DNA from 2 places in the Allorhizobium sp. nf9_anc genome. Region 1 is predicted to be linked to the other one. Evidence: riboswitches for the same ligand, from Rfam matches in the RefSeq annotation. Region 1 holds a riboswitch; the other holds the start of a gene.

Region 1 (7,030 bases):
CGACGGCACGGGCTGAGGCACGTTTACCACTCTGGCGTCCGGTGATTTGCCAGCGACCCGATTTGCGTTAGGGTCGCGCCGCAGACATTAAGGGTTGTTCTTCATGAGCTTGGCCGGAAAGCGCATATTGCTAATCATCGCAGGCGGCATCGCCGCCTATAAGAGCCTGGACCTCATCCGGAGGCTTCGGGAGCGCGGTGCAAGCGTGCGCCCAATCATGACCCGTGGCGCCCAGGAATTCGTCACGCCGCTTGCCGTCGGCGCTCTCTCGGCCTCGCATGTCTATACCGAGCTGTTCTCCCGCGAGGATGAGCAGGATGTCGGCCATATCCGGCTGGCGCGCGAATGCGACCTCGTGCTCGTCGCACCCGCCACCGCCGACCTGATGGCGAAGATGGCAAACGGGCTGGCCGATGACCTTGCCTCGACCGTGCTGCTTGCCACCGACCGTCCCGTGCTGATTGCACCAGCGATGAACCCGAAGATGTGGGCACATCCGGCCACGCAGAGAAACTTTGCGGTGCTCCAGCGCGATGGCATCCAGGCGATCGGACCGATGGAAGGCGAGATGGCCGAAAGCGGCGAGCGCGGGCGCGGCCGAATGGCCGAGCCACTCGACATCGTTGTCCGGGTCGAAGATCTGCTCTCAGGTCCGAAGCCACTGAGCGGCATGAAAGCTATCGTCACCTCAGGGCCGACCCATGAGCCGATCGATCCGGTGCGCTATATTGCCAATCGCTCCTCGGGCAAGCAGGGGCATGCGATCGCGGCAGCCCTGGCACGTCTCGGCGCGGATGTGACGCTGGTTTCAGGGCCGGTCACGATCGCGGATCCCGTGGGCGTAAAGACCCTTCATGTCGAGCGCGCCGACGAGATGCGCGACGCCGTCCTATCCGCCCTTCCCGCCGATATTGCCGTGATGGTCGCCGCCGTCGCCGACTGGCGGGTGGCGACGTCTGCGGAACAGAAAATCAAGAAGCAGCCGGGCGAGGCGCCGCCGCCGCTCGAGCTCACGGAAAACCCAGATATACTCAAGACTGTCGGCCATCATGCCCAGCGTCCTCGTCTCGTCGTCGGCTTTGCCGCGGAGACCGAGAATGTCGAAGAAAACGGTAAGGGCAAGCTCGAGCGCAAGGGCGCCGACCTGATCGTCGCCAACGACGTGTCCCCGGAAACCGGGATCATGGGCGGCGACCGCAACCGGGTGAAGCTCATCAGCCGGGACGGCGTGGAAGGCTGGCCGGATCTTTCCAAGGACGAGGTCGCCGAACGGCTGGCGCTCTGGATCGCAACCCAGATCGGGGGGACCGGCGCATGAGCCTGTTTACCCGCCCTGATTTCGATGCCTTTACCGAAGGCTTCGCCGGAACCACACTCATCGACCAGTGGGACAGCCGTATCGCCAAGGTCGGCGACAAGGTCTTTGCACTGCTGACAGACGCCGAACGGCGGATCTGCTTCAAGGTCAGCGAGGAAAGCTTCGAGATCCTCACATCACTTCAGGGCGTGTCGCAGGCCCCCTATTTCGCCAAGCGCAAATGGGTGACGGTGAACCCGGATACGGAACTCAGCGAAGCGGATGTGCGGGAATATCTCACGCGCTCCTATCGCACGGTCAGCGCCTCGCTGACACGCAAGCTGCGCGCGGAACTCGGCATCGTCGAGTAAAGCCCAGGTCTCAGCCTGCCGCCATGGCCGGCTGACGGATCTGGTCCACGCGGGTGCGCGCGACCTCCGGCTTGAACTCGGCGGCATCCAGTCCGTTTTCGCTGAGGATCACGGCACTGCCGGCGGGAATTTCCACCCAGGTATCGGTCTCGTCGTTCAGAGGCTCCGACACGAGACAGAAGCTGCCCTTCGGCCCCATGGGTGCTGCAAACAGCGTCGGCGCATATTCGTCCGTCGAATAGCGTACGGCATAGAGCGTCTTGCCATCGGAGAAGGCCGCTGTCAGGCGGATGCGGGCCGTGCCCGTCAGATGCAGGCTGATCTGCTCGACGAAGCCCACGGCCTCGCTCATGGCGGCGATCGGGCGTTCCCGCAGCCCGAACTGGAGGGCGAGCAGGAAAAGCAGCTCGCTGTCGGTCGTGCCGACGCGTGCGTGGAAATGCTCGTCATCCAGCATGCCTTCCATCGGCCGACGGATGCGATCGAAATTGTCGATCTGGCCGTTGTGCATAAATGACCAGTTTCCCTGCACGAAGGGATGGCAGTTGTCGCGGCGGGTGGCGCCATGGGTCGCGGCGCGCACATGGGCGAGGAAGAGCGGGGAGCGGATCTGGCTTGCGAGGCTCTTCAGATTGCAGTCAGACCAGGCCGGCAGCACATCCCGGAAGCGGCCGGGCTCAGGGCGGTCACCATACCAGGCAAGGCCAAAGCCATCGCCATTGGTCGCCGTCTTGGCGCGGGTCGCACAATGGGATTGCTCGATCAGGGAATGCGCAGGCGAGGTGACAAGCTCCTCGAGGAAGATCGGAACGCCACGGTAAGCTGCCCAACGACACATATGCTTTTTGCCCCAGTTCCATCGAACCGACTGCTCGTTTTCAACAGTCTTGGCCCGATAGACTAATGATTTGCAAACATGGCATCCTTCATGACAAAATTTTGTCGGGCAGTGCAACATTCTTCCTGACGTTGACTGGCACAAAAGTGAACACTGCGTTCTGTTCAGCGGGCCTGCGTGCACCGGCCCCCTCGCCTATATTGCCACCTGAGCAAAGAGCCGTTTCCCGAGGAGGCCCCGAATGTCCATCCGCCCCGTCAAGCATGAGAGCCGTGCCACGCCGACCATGGAGGGTGCGGGCGTGAAGCTGCACCGCGTCTTCGGCTTCGGCGATCCCTCGATGACCGACCCCTTCCTGATGATGGACGATTTCCGCAACGACGAGCCGATGGATTACGTTCGCGGCTTTCCCTGGCATCCGCATCGCGGCATCGAGACGATCACCTATGTGCTGGCCGGCACCGTCGAGCATGGCGACAGCCTGGGCAACCAGGGCATGCTGGGCGCGGGTGATCTGCAATGGATGACCGCCGGCAGCGGCATCCTGCATCAGGAAATGCCGAAGGGCGACTTCGCCGGCCGCATGCATGGCTTCCAGCTCTGGGCCAACCTGCCGTCTTCGCTGAAGATGACGAAGCCGCGCTATCAGGACATCAAGTCGCCCGAGATCCCCGTTGTCATCGATGATGACGGCACGTCTGTGCGGGTTATCTGTGGCGACTTCTGGGGCAAGAGCGGCCCTGTCGACGGCATCGCTGCCGAGCCAGTCTATCTCGACATCTCGGTGCCGCCCGGCAAGCGCAAGACATTCCCGGTCGATACCTATCGCTCGGCCTTCGCCTATATCTTCGCCGGCTCCGGCTCGTTCCGCGACGCATCCAAGCCCTTCGGCGTCAAGGTCGAGAAGGAATACATGGGCGAGGAGCTGAATATCCGCGACCTCTCCGGCAACCGGACTCTAGTCGTTTTCGACACCGGCGACGAGATTACCGTGCAGGCCGGCGAACAGGGCATCCGCTTCCTGCTGGTGACCGGCAAGCCGATCAAGGAGCCAGTCGCCTGGCACGGTCCGATCGTGATGAACACCCGCGAGGAACTGATGCAGGCGATGAAAGAGTTGCAGAACGGAACCTTTATCAAGGCCGATCATTAACCCCACGCAGTCAAGTTCACTTCAACCCGGCGTCTCCAGCGCCGGGTTTTCTTTTTGCCTGAATTCACCGTCTCTGAGTTCAAGCCGGCGTCGAGGCCTGCCAAAGCGCATGGAAATGGTGGACCGGTCCGTGCCCGGAGCCAACCGACAGAGTGCCCGATGTCCGAACGGCCTCCTTAAGCCAGGTCTTGGCGGTGCGTACGGCCTCCTCGACATTTCTCCCCTTCGCCAGTTCAGCCGCCAGCGCACTCGACAGAGAGCAGCCGGTGCCATGGGTATTGCGGGTCTCGATACGGTCGGCCTCGAACCAGGTCACCTGTCCGTCCGCCACCAGCACATCAGGGCTTTCGCCACCGGCAAGATGGCCACCCTTGATCAAGACGCCGCGGGGGCCGAGCGTCGTCAGCCTGATCGCCTGGGATTCCATGATGCGCCGGTCGCAGGCTTCGGGATCGCCGAGCAGGGCTGCAGCCTCAGGCAGATTCGGCGTGAGCAAGGTTGCAAGCGGCAGGAGTTCAGTCTTCAGCGCCTCGACGGCATCCGGATCGAGCAGGCTTGCCCCACCCTTGGCGATCATCACGGGGTCGAGCACGATGGGAATGCCGCGATGGGGCTTCAGCGCCTCGGCGACGGCCCTTGCGATCCCGGCATTGGCGATCATCCCGATCTTCACGGCATCGACCCTGATATCGGTAAAGACCATGCGGATCTGCTCGGAAACGAATTCGGGATCGAGCGGCACAACGGCAGAGACGCCTTGCGTGTTTTGCGCCGTGAGCGCGGTGATGGCCGCCATGCCATAGCAGCCACGGGCGGAGAAGGCCTTGAGATCGGCCTGAATGCCGGCACCACCGGAGGGATCGGAGCCGGCGATGGAAAGGACATTGCGGATTGGGTAGGCTGTCATGTCTGCTTCTCCTCAGACGGCGAAGAAGCGACGGGCAGGACGCGGAGAGCCCGCGGCACCCGAGCGACTCCCTCCGCCAGCATGATCTGGTTCAGGTTCAAAGGGTGCTTCTCAGCCCGGCTTGCGCCAGACGCCCCTGTCTCTCGTGTCAAAGACTAGGGCAGAGAGAAGGCCCTGTCACCTGTCATCCCGGCCTATCCCGATTAAGTGTTTGCAGGCCGGGTTCAGAGCCGGTACGGGAGCCTCAACGTGCGTTCGACCAAAGGATCCAGGCCTTGCATCATTCCCCCGACCGGCTTTTCGACCGCTTCTATGACGCCTTCCTCTTCGATATGGACGGCACGCTGCTCAACTCCATCGCCGCGGCCGAGCGCGTCTGGAGCCGCTGGGCGCTCAAGCATGGGCTTGATCTCCAAACCTTCCTGCCGAGCATGCATGGCAAGCGCGGGGTCGACACGATCAGCGCGCTGAACCTGCCCGGCATCGATGTGGTGCAGGAGGCCCTTGAAGTGGAGCGCGGCGAGATCGAGGATCTCGAGGGCATCGTTCCAATCCCGGGCGCCATCGCCTTCCTTCAGAGCCTGCCGGCCGAGCGCTGGGCGATCGTGACCTCGGCACCATCTGCCCTCGCCCGCGCGCGCATTGGCGCTGCCGGCCTGCCGCAGCCACTCCAGATCGTTACAGCGGAAGACGTGAAGATCGGTAAGCCCGATCCCGCCGGCTATCGCCTTGGGGCCGAGCGGCTGGGTTTCGATCCTTCCCGCTGCCTGGTGTTCGAGGATGTGCTGGCCGGCGTCAGGGCTGGAGAGGCTGCGGGGGCCGATGTCGCCGTCATCACGGCCACCCATGCCCATCCGCTCGAAACCTCTCATCCGACCATCGCCAGCTATGAGCATCTGCGCGTCGATTTCCACGCTTCGCAGGGGCTGCGGATCGGGCCTGCGCGCTGAGGGGAAACGCGGGGCGCTCAGCCGCCCCGCACTGGTCGCACTCTCATCAGAACTGCTTCTGAAAATTCAGTTTGACGGATTGCGCATTGCCACGGTTGCTGTAGCTGCCGTCGAAATCCAGGCCGATCGTCGTCATCGGGGCGATGGGCATGTCGATGCCGGCCTGCAGGACGAGGCTGTTTTCCGCGACCGTCTTGCTGGAGGTGACGAAATCGCTGCCACCGGAAAAGGACAGGGTCGAGGCCGTTTCCGTATCGCCAAAAGCATGCTGCCATCCGGCAGCCCCCCGGACTGTTGCATTCACGCCGGCCAGCGCCACCTCGGTCCCGGCCCGGAGACCGATATTGGTGAAGGTGAGGTTCATGTCGCTCGCCGCGCGCGACAGGGAGGCGGCACCACCTTCTTCGGTGAAAGCGGGCGTGTGCATGTGGACCTGGGCGAGGTTTGCGAAGGGCTCCAGGCGCACGTCCTGGACCTTGATCTCATAGCCCAGCTCCGCAAAGGCCTGTGCGGTGTTCGTCCCGTAGTCCGCCGAGAGCTGGTCGGTGAAGCCGCCAAAATCGACCGTGCGTTCGGTCGAGACCTGCTGGTGCTTGTAAAGCGCACCGAAGCGAAATGCGAGCGCACCCCACTGGTTGCCGCCATAGATCCCGATATCGAAATCATCGCTGTCGCCGCTCGACAGACCGTCGCTCAGCTCGAAGGATGCCGCGCCGTAACCGCCGAGAATGCCGAGGCGCCAAGTGGTGTCGGCCAGCACTGTGTCGATGCCGAAGGCTATGCCGCCGATCGAGTTTGAGAGATCGGCATCGCCGTTCTCGCCGAAGCTCTTGCCCCAGCCGCCATAGGCTTCGGCCCAGGCAACGGGGCCGGCCTTTTCCGGCGTCACCAGGATCGACTCTGCCGCCAGTTCTGCCGGGGTCTTCGCCTTTTCTTCGCCATAGGCCAGCGCAGCGGTATTGCCACCCGTGGTGCTGCCGAGGGAGACGACATTGGTTTGGCCGGCGCCAACGGAACCGAAGGCGGAGCGCATGCGATTGCCGCCCAAACTGCGGATCAGGCCGCTATTATCCAAGCTCGCACTGACGCTCTGGCCATGGACTTCGCCGGAAAGCTGCTGGAAGGCCGTCGAGGCCGCGTCATCGTCCAGGACGACAACCGCGTCGTAGACCGCATTGCCCGAGCCCAGGCTCTCGATTGCGCCTGCCGTCGCAGACTGGTTCGTCGATTGCGCGATATCGGCGAAGTCGGTCGCATTGCGGGTCAGTGTCATCGTCACATCATTCGCATCGTAGCCGAGCGCGGCATCAAGGAAGCTGTAATCCGTATCGACCGTGTCGAAGGTTCCGGTCAGGCCGCCATCGGCTGAGAGAATGACATAGGACTGGTTGGCCGCATAACCGCTGGAGGGCCCTACATGCAGAACGGAGCCTCCGGTGAGGGTTGCCGTGCCCGTGGCATGCAAGAGGTCGCTGGCGCCGGTCGAGGTGTTGACGTCGACCTCATAGCTCGCG
Region 2 (7,030 bases), 490 kb from region 1:
AGAGCGATGCTGTCGCATCGGTCAAGGAGCTCGACGACGCCAGAACGGGCGGGAAGCCGACCAAAGGTGGCTTATTGTGGGCCCCTGGCGTTGTTGCGCCGCTTGGCCGATGCGACAGCATCGCCCGGCGCACCGCGTCTAGCCAGCGACCCACAATAAGCCATCCTATAGGTTCCTATCATCGACACTTGGTATTAGGCGGAACGGACGGGGAAAGAAAACGCAAAAACGGGCGGTGGGGTGACCCACCGCCCGCTGTAAACGGCTGGATGCCGATTATTCTGCGGCGGCTTCCGAAGCAGCTGCAGCAGCGTCGGCTGCCTTCTGTGCCTTCTCAGCGGAACGTTCCTGGGCCTTCTTGCCCGGCTTTGCCTTGTCCGGGTTTACGCGGGCAGCGCGCTCAGCGAGACCGGCTTCTGCCATGAAGCGCAGGACGCGGTCGGTCGGCTGGGCGCCCTTGGCAACCCATGCCTTGATGGCTTCAACGTTCAGCTCAACGCGCTTTTCGTTGTCCTTGCCGAGCATCGGGTTCCAGGAACCGACCTTGTCGAGGAAACGGCCGTCGCGCGGAGCGCGGGCGTCAGCAACAACGATCTGGTAGTACGGGCGCTTCTTGGAACCACCGCGGGCGAGACGAATCTTGAGGGACATTGTATTACTCCTTAGGTTTTCGATGCAGGCTGCCGGGGCATGCCTGTTTTTCTTGTTGAGGCCGCCGTCAGGCGGTCTTTTCGGTTGCACCGCCATGTTCGGCGGCAATGGCTTCATGATGCCGGATGACTTCGGTGATGATGAAGTTCAGGAACTTCTCGGCGAAATCCGGATCCAGATGAGCATCCTGGGCCAGGCGGCGCAGGCGGGCGATCTGGTATTCTTCGCGCGCCGGGTCTGCCGGCGGCAATTCGTAGGTAGCCTTCAGCACGCCGACGGCCTTGGTGCAGCGGAAGCGCTCGGCCAGCATGTGCACCAGCGCCGCGTCAATATTGTCAATCGACTGCCGGTAACCGGCGAGCTGCTGTTTCACACTCTGATCTGTCATGCGCCCCTCCTCACTTCTTCTTCGGCAGGCCGGGAAGGCCCGGGAAACCGCCGCCGCCAAGACCGGGGAGCTTCGGACCACCGAGACCCGGCAGGCCACCGGCGCCCAGACCGGGCAGACCACCCGGCTTGATGCCAGCGGCTTCCGCCTGCTTGGCGAGTGCCTCGAGCTGCTTCGGATCCATCTTCGACAGGTCCGGCATGCCCATGCCGCCGCCCATGCCGCCGAGGCCCATCTTCGAGGCAAGGCCGCCCATCATCTGCTTCATCATACCGCCGCCCTTCTTGCCGCCCATGGCCTTCATCATGTCGGCCATCTGGCGATGCATCTTGAGCAGCTTGTTGATGTCGGAGGCGTCGGTGCCGGAGCCGGCCGCGATGCGCTTCTTGCGGGAATGCTTGAGGATATCCGGGTTGGCGCGCTCGGCGCGGGTCATCGAAGAAATGATCGCGAGCTGGCGCTTGAAGACCTTGTCGTCGAGGCCGGCGGCCGAAATCTTGTCCTTCATGCCGGCCATGCCCGGCATCATGCCCATGATCCCGCCCATGCCGCCCATGGCCTGCATCTGCTTGATCTGCTCGGCCAGGTCATTGAGGTCGAACTTGCCCTTGGCCATCTTCTCGGCCATGGCGCGGGCTTTTTCCGCGTCGATGTTCTCGGCGGCCTTCTCGACCAGCGAGACGATATCGCCCATGCCGAGGATACGGTCGGCGATACGGCGCGGATGGAACTCGTCGAGCTCCGACATCTTTTCGCCGACGCCGATCAGCTTGATCGGCTTGCCGGTGACAGCACGCATCGAAAGGGCTGCACCGCCGCGTCCGTCGCCGTCCATACGGGTCAGCACGAGGCCGGTGATGCCGACGCGCTCGTCGAAATTGCGGGCGAGATTGACGGCGTCCTGACCGGTCAGCGCATCGGCGACCAACAGAATTTCATGCGGCTTCGAGCGGGCCTTGATCTCGGCCATCTCGATCATCAACGGCTCGTCGATATGCGTACGGCCGGCGGTGTCGAGAATGACGACATCATGGCCGCCGAGTTTCGCGGCCTGCACAGCACGCGATGCAATATCGGTGGGCGACTGGCCTGCAATGATCGGAAGCGTATCGATGCCGGTCTGGACGCCGAGCTGGCGAAGCTGCTCCTGGGCGGCCGGTCGACGCGTGTCGAGGGAGGCCATCAGGACCTTCTTCTTCTCGCGATCCGTCAGCCGCTTGGCAATCTTGCCGGTCGTGGTGGTTTTACCCGAGCCCTGAAGGCCGACCATCATGATCACGACAGGGGCGGCAGCCATCAGGTCAACGCCGACACCATCGGTGCCCAGCATTTCGACCAGTTCGTCATGGACGATCTTCACGACCATCTGGCCGGGCTTGATCGACTTCAGAACGGCGGCGCCAACGGCCTTTTCACGAACACGGTCGGTGAAGCCCTTGACGACTTCGAGCGCGACGTCGGCTTCGAGAAGCGCACGACGGACCTCGCGCATCGCTGCCGAGACATCCGCCTCGGACAGGGCGCCACGGCCGGTCAGTCCATTCAGAATGGAACCAAGACGGTCCTGGAGGTTTTCAAACATCGGCTCTTCCTTGCATGGTTTCGGACACCCGAAACCTCGGTCTTCTCCACGCGGAAAACAAGACGCAAAGCCAAAAAGCACCCGAGGGCGCAACGCGCTGTCGGGTGTTGACCTCCGGGATCTCTTTATACCTTAACGGGTCCCGGTCGGCGGCTCGGAGTGCTTGTCTCGTCGCAGATTGCGCGGGATAAACAGGAAAATAGCCTGGAAGTCAAGCGAAGCCCCGATTTTCAGGGATTCGGCCCCGTTCAGCGATCTACATCAGCCCTATTGTCGTAGAATTGACGAAACCACATATGGGTGAGCCATGAACAGACGCAGCTTTCTCAAATGGTCGGGCTTCGGGCTCGTTGCCGCCACACTCGGAGGCCTCGGCATGCGTGAAGCACAGGCCGGCAACCGCTATTATTCAGGTCCGCTCTCGGATCACTTTGACGGCAAGATCTTCTTCAATCCAGGTGGTGAAGAGCCGCGTGGCTTCACCGATCTGCTCCGCTGGCAATTCGGCGGCGGCAAGATTGACTGGCCCAAGGCGGTGGCGGCAGCGGATTTCGTCACGACGAAACCCGAGCAACGTGTCCAGGGAAGCCGGCTTGTCGTCACCATGGTTGGCCATGCGACGCTGCTCATTCAAACGGCGGGCCTGAACATTCTGACCGACCCCGTCTGGTCGGAACGGGCAAGTCCCGTCTCGTTTGCTGGGCCGAAACGCAACAACCCACCCGGCGTCGCCTTCGACGACCTGCCACCGATCGATATCGTCATCGTGACGCACAACCACTACGACCATCTGGACATCGTAACCTTGAAACGCCTCATCGAGCGCGACAGGCCGCGCCTCGTCACGCCGCTCGGCAATGACACGATCATTCGTAGCGATGTGCCAGACATTGAGGCTGATGTGATGGATTGGGGCGATAGCATCGAGGCCAACAATGGTGTCACCATCCATTGCGAGCCCTGCCACCACTGGTCGGCGCGCGGCATGGGCGACCGACGCATGGCGCTCTGGGCCGCCTTTGTCATCGAAACCCCTGGCGGCAAGATCTACCATATCGGTGACACCGGCTATGCCGAGGGCAAACACTATCGCGAACTGCGCGAAAAACACCGCGACATCAGGCTCGCCATCATGCCGATCGGCGCCTACGAGCCACGCTGGTTCATGAAGGCGCAGCATCAGAACCCGGAGGAAGCGATTTCAGGCTTCGGCTTGAGCGGAGCGGCCTTCGGAATCGGCCATCATTTCGGTACCTTCCAGCTCACCAATGAAGGCATCGACGATCCGCCGAAGGCGCTTGTGACGGCCATGTCTGCGGCCGGTATCGGCAATGAGCGCTTCAAGGGCCTGCGGCCCGGCCAGCAGTTCGAGGTGCCTCTCACAAACACTTGAGAGCCAAAGGGCTCGTTGACACGGCCCACGCTTTTGACCACACTTCACGCATTCACCAGGGGTGTCCCGACAAGGGGCTGAGATATCGCTACGCCGAGATGGCAGCGCGGTGACCCGTTGAACCTGATCCAGTTCATACTGGCGTAGGGACGGTGCGAGCGCTGCAACAACGACGATTCGGAAACCCGAATCCCGTGGCGTCTTTCCATCATTCCGGCTGACATGACTGGGTCTCCAACCTGAACACTTGGAGCTCCACGATGAACATTGCCCCTGACTTCAACAGGCCCGACGTCACCACAGGGCCGCTTCCCGCCTCGACCAAGATCTTCCTGCCCGGAGACATCCACCCGGATATCCGCGTGCCCCTGCGCCAGATCGCGCTACACCCGACTTCGGGCGAACCACCGGTCAATGTCTATGACGCATCGGGACCTTATACCGACCCGCGGGCGACCATCGGCATCGACCAGGGGCTTGCCCGGCACCGGACTGCCTGGGTCCAGGCACGCGGCGATGTCGAGGCCTATGACGGCCGCGATGTAAAGCCGGAGGACAACGGCTTCGTCTCTGCCGATAAGCTGACACCGGCGTTTCCCGTGAAACATCAGCCGCTTCGCGCAACGGGCGGCAAGGCCGTGACGCAAATCGCCTATGCCCGCGCCGGCATCATCACGCCGGAAATGGAATATGTGGCGATCCGCGAAAACCTCGGCCGCAAGGCCATGAAGGAAGCGCTCGTCCGAGACGGCGAAAGCTTCGGCGCCGCGATCCCCGATCACGTGACGCCGGAATTCGTCCGCCAAGAGATCGCCTCAGGCCGGGCGATCATCCCGGCCAACATCAACCATCCGGAACTCGAGCCGATGATCATCGGCCGGAACTTCCTGGTGAAGATCAACGCCAACATCGGCAATTCCGCCGTCACCTCCTCCATGGCGGAAGAAGTCGAGAAAATGGTCTGGGCGATCCGCTGGGGCGCCGACACGGTCATGGATCTCTCGACCGGCCGCAACATTCACAACATCCGCGACTGGATCCTGCGCAATTCGCCCGTGCCGATCGGCACCGTGCCGCTCTACCAGGCGCTGGAAAAGGTCGGCGGCATTGCCGAGGACCTGACCTGGGAAGTGTATCGCGACACGCTGATCGAGCAGGCCGAACAGGGGGTGGACTATTTCACCATCCATGCCGGCGTGCGGCTGCATTACATCCCGCTGACCGTGAACCGCGTCACCGGCATCGTTTCGCGCGGCGGCTCGATCATGGCCAAGTGGTGTCTGCATCATCACAAGGAGAGCTTCCTCTACGAGCATTTCGAGGAGATCTGCGATATCTGCCGCGCCTACGACGTTTCCTTCTCGCTCGGCGATGGCCTGCGTCCAGGCTCGATTGCCGATGCCAATGATGCCGCCCAGTTTGCCGAACTGGAGACGCTGGGTGAGCTGACGCAGATCGCTTGGGCTAAGGATTGCCAGGTGATGATCGAGGGACCCGGCCATGTTCCCATGCACAAGATCAAGGAGAACATGGACAAGCAGCTGAAGACCTGCGGTGAAGCCCCCTTCTATACGCTGGGGCCGCTGACCACGGACATTGCGCCCGGCTACGACCACATCACCTCCGGGATCGGGGCTGCGATGATCGGCTGGTTTGGCACGGCGATGCTCTGCTACGTCACGCCGAAGGAGCATCTGGGTCTGCCCGACCGCGACGATGTGAAGACCGGCGTCATCACATACAAGATCGCAGCGCACGCCGCAGACCTCGCCAAGGGTCATCCGGCGGCACAACTGCGCGACGATGCGCTTTCCCGCGCCCGCTTCGAATTCCGCTGGGAAGACCAGTTCAACCTGTCGCTCGACCCGGAAACGGCGCGCGCCTTCCATGACGAAACGCTGCCGAAGGAGGCGCACAAGGTCGCCCATTTCTGCTCGATGTGCGGGCCGAAATTCTGCTCGATGCGCATCTCCCATGACATCCGCGCAGAGGCCCAGAAAGAGGGCCTGACCGCGATGGCCGAGAAATATCGGGCGGGCGGCGATCTCTATATGACGGCAGACGAGATCGCAGCGCTGGAGACGGGGGAACTGTCATGACCGTTCTGGTGAAAGGCGCCGGTGTCGCAGGGCTGGCGACGGCGCTGGAACTGGCACGCAGGGGTGTTCCTGTGGAAGTCGTGGAGCGTCGGGCCGATATCGGGCTTGGCGCCTCCCATTGGGCGGGCGGCATGCTCGCCCCCTATTGCGAACGGGAGGCAGCGGAAGAGATCGTGCTGACATCAGGTCTCTTGGCCGCCGACTGGTGGGACGAGGCTGTGCCCGGTCTCGTCCAACGCCGGGGCACGCTTGTGCTGGCCAACCCGCGAGATCTCGCCGACCTCAAGCGCTTTGCGACCCGTACGCGCGGCCATCGCTGGCTGGGCGAGGAAGAGATCGCAGAACTCGAGCCGGATCTCGGAGGGCGCTTCGGCAGCGGCCTCTTCTTTTCAGAGGAGGCCCATCTCGATCCCCGCAAGGCATTACGGGGTCTTTATCAGGCGGCGCGGCAACTCGGTGTCTCCTTCCGCTTCGGGGAGGTGGTCGGTGAGACGGGAGACTATGCGAGCGTCGTGGATTGCCGGGGCCCACAGGCCATCGGCGAGATCGAAGGGCTGCGCGGTGTGCGGGGAGAGATGCTCTATCTGCAGACGGGCGATGTCACCCTCTCCCGCCCCGTGCGGCTCCTGCATCCCCGCCACCCTCTCTACATCGTGCCGCGCGGCAACGGGCGCTTCATGTTGGGCGCGACCATGATCGAGGCGGAGGATGACGGGCCGATCACCGCGCGTTCGATGATGGAACTGCTCAACACCGCCTATGCGCTGCACCCGGCCTTTGCCGAGGCCCGCATCGTGGAAACCGGCACCGGCATCCGCCCAGCTTTCCCGGACAATGTGCCCCGCCTCATCGAAACATCCGAAGGACTGGCGGTCGCCGGCATGCACCGCCACGGCTTTCTGCTCGCGCCGGCACTG

The links. A riboswitch is a leader RNA that binds a small molecule or an ion and turns the genes downstream of it on or off. The one in region 1 is predicted to bind thiamine pyrophosphate.
Region 2: it holds a riboswitch for thiamine pyrophosphate, as region 1 does, so the genes downstream of both, thiC (phosphomethylpyrimidine synthase ThiC) here and thiD (bifunctional hydroxymethylpyrimidine kinase/phosphomethylpyrimidine kinase) in region 1, are expected to answer to the same signal.

The regions. Positions count from the first base shown of each region.
Region 1 covers NZ_CM150481.1:3,478,021-3,485,050, forward strand. Annotated here, with positions in the region: gene AC02Y0_RS16955 (sensor histidine kinase) at 1-16, shown strand, start outside; gene coaBC (bifunctional phosphopantothenoylcysteine decarboxylase/phosphopantothenate--cysteine ligase CoaBC) at 104-1,318, shown strand; gene AC02Y0_RS16965 (MmcQ/YjbR family DNA-binding protein) at 1,315-1,668, shown strand; gene AC02Y0_RS16970 (class II glutamine amidotransferase) at 1,679-2,506, opposite strand; gene AC02Y0_RS16975 (pirin family protein) at 2,748-3,659, shown strand; gene thiD (bifunctional hydroxymethylpyrimidine kinase/phosphomethylpyrimidine kinase) at 3,739-4,566, opposite strand; TPP riboswitch at 4,618-4,714, opposite strand; gene AC02Y0_RS16985 (HAD-IA family hydrolase) at 4,899-5,516, shown strand; gene AC02Y0_RS16990 (autotransporter domain-containing protein) at 5,563-7,030, opposite strand, start outside.
Region 2 covers NZ_CM150481.1:3,966,913-3,973,942, reverse strand. Annotated here, with positions in the region: gene rpsP (30S ribosomal protein S16) at 277-651, opposite strand; gene AC02Y0_RS19355 (chorismate mutase) at 719-1,039, opposite strand; gene ffh (signal recognition particle protein) at 1,050-2,621, opposite strand; gene AC02Y0_RS19345 (MBL fold metallo-hydrolase) at 2,998-4,014, shown strand; TPP riboswitch at 4,062-4,182, shown strand; gene thiC (phosphomethylpyrimidine synthase ThiC) at 4,275-6,113, shown strand; gene thiO (glycine oxidase ThiO) at 6,110-7,030, shown strand, end outside.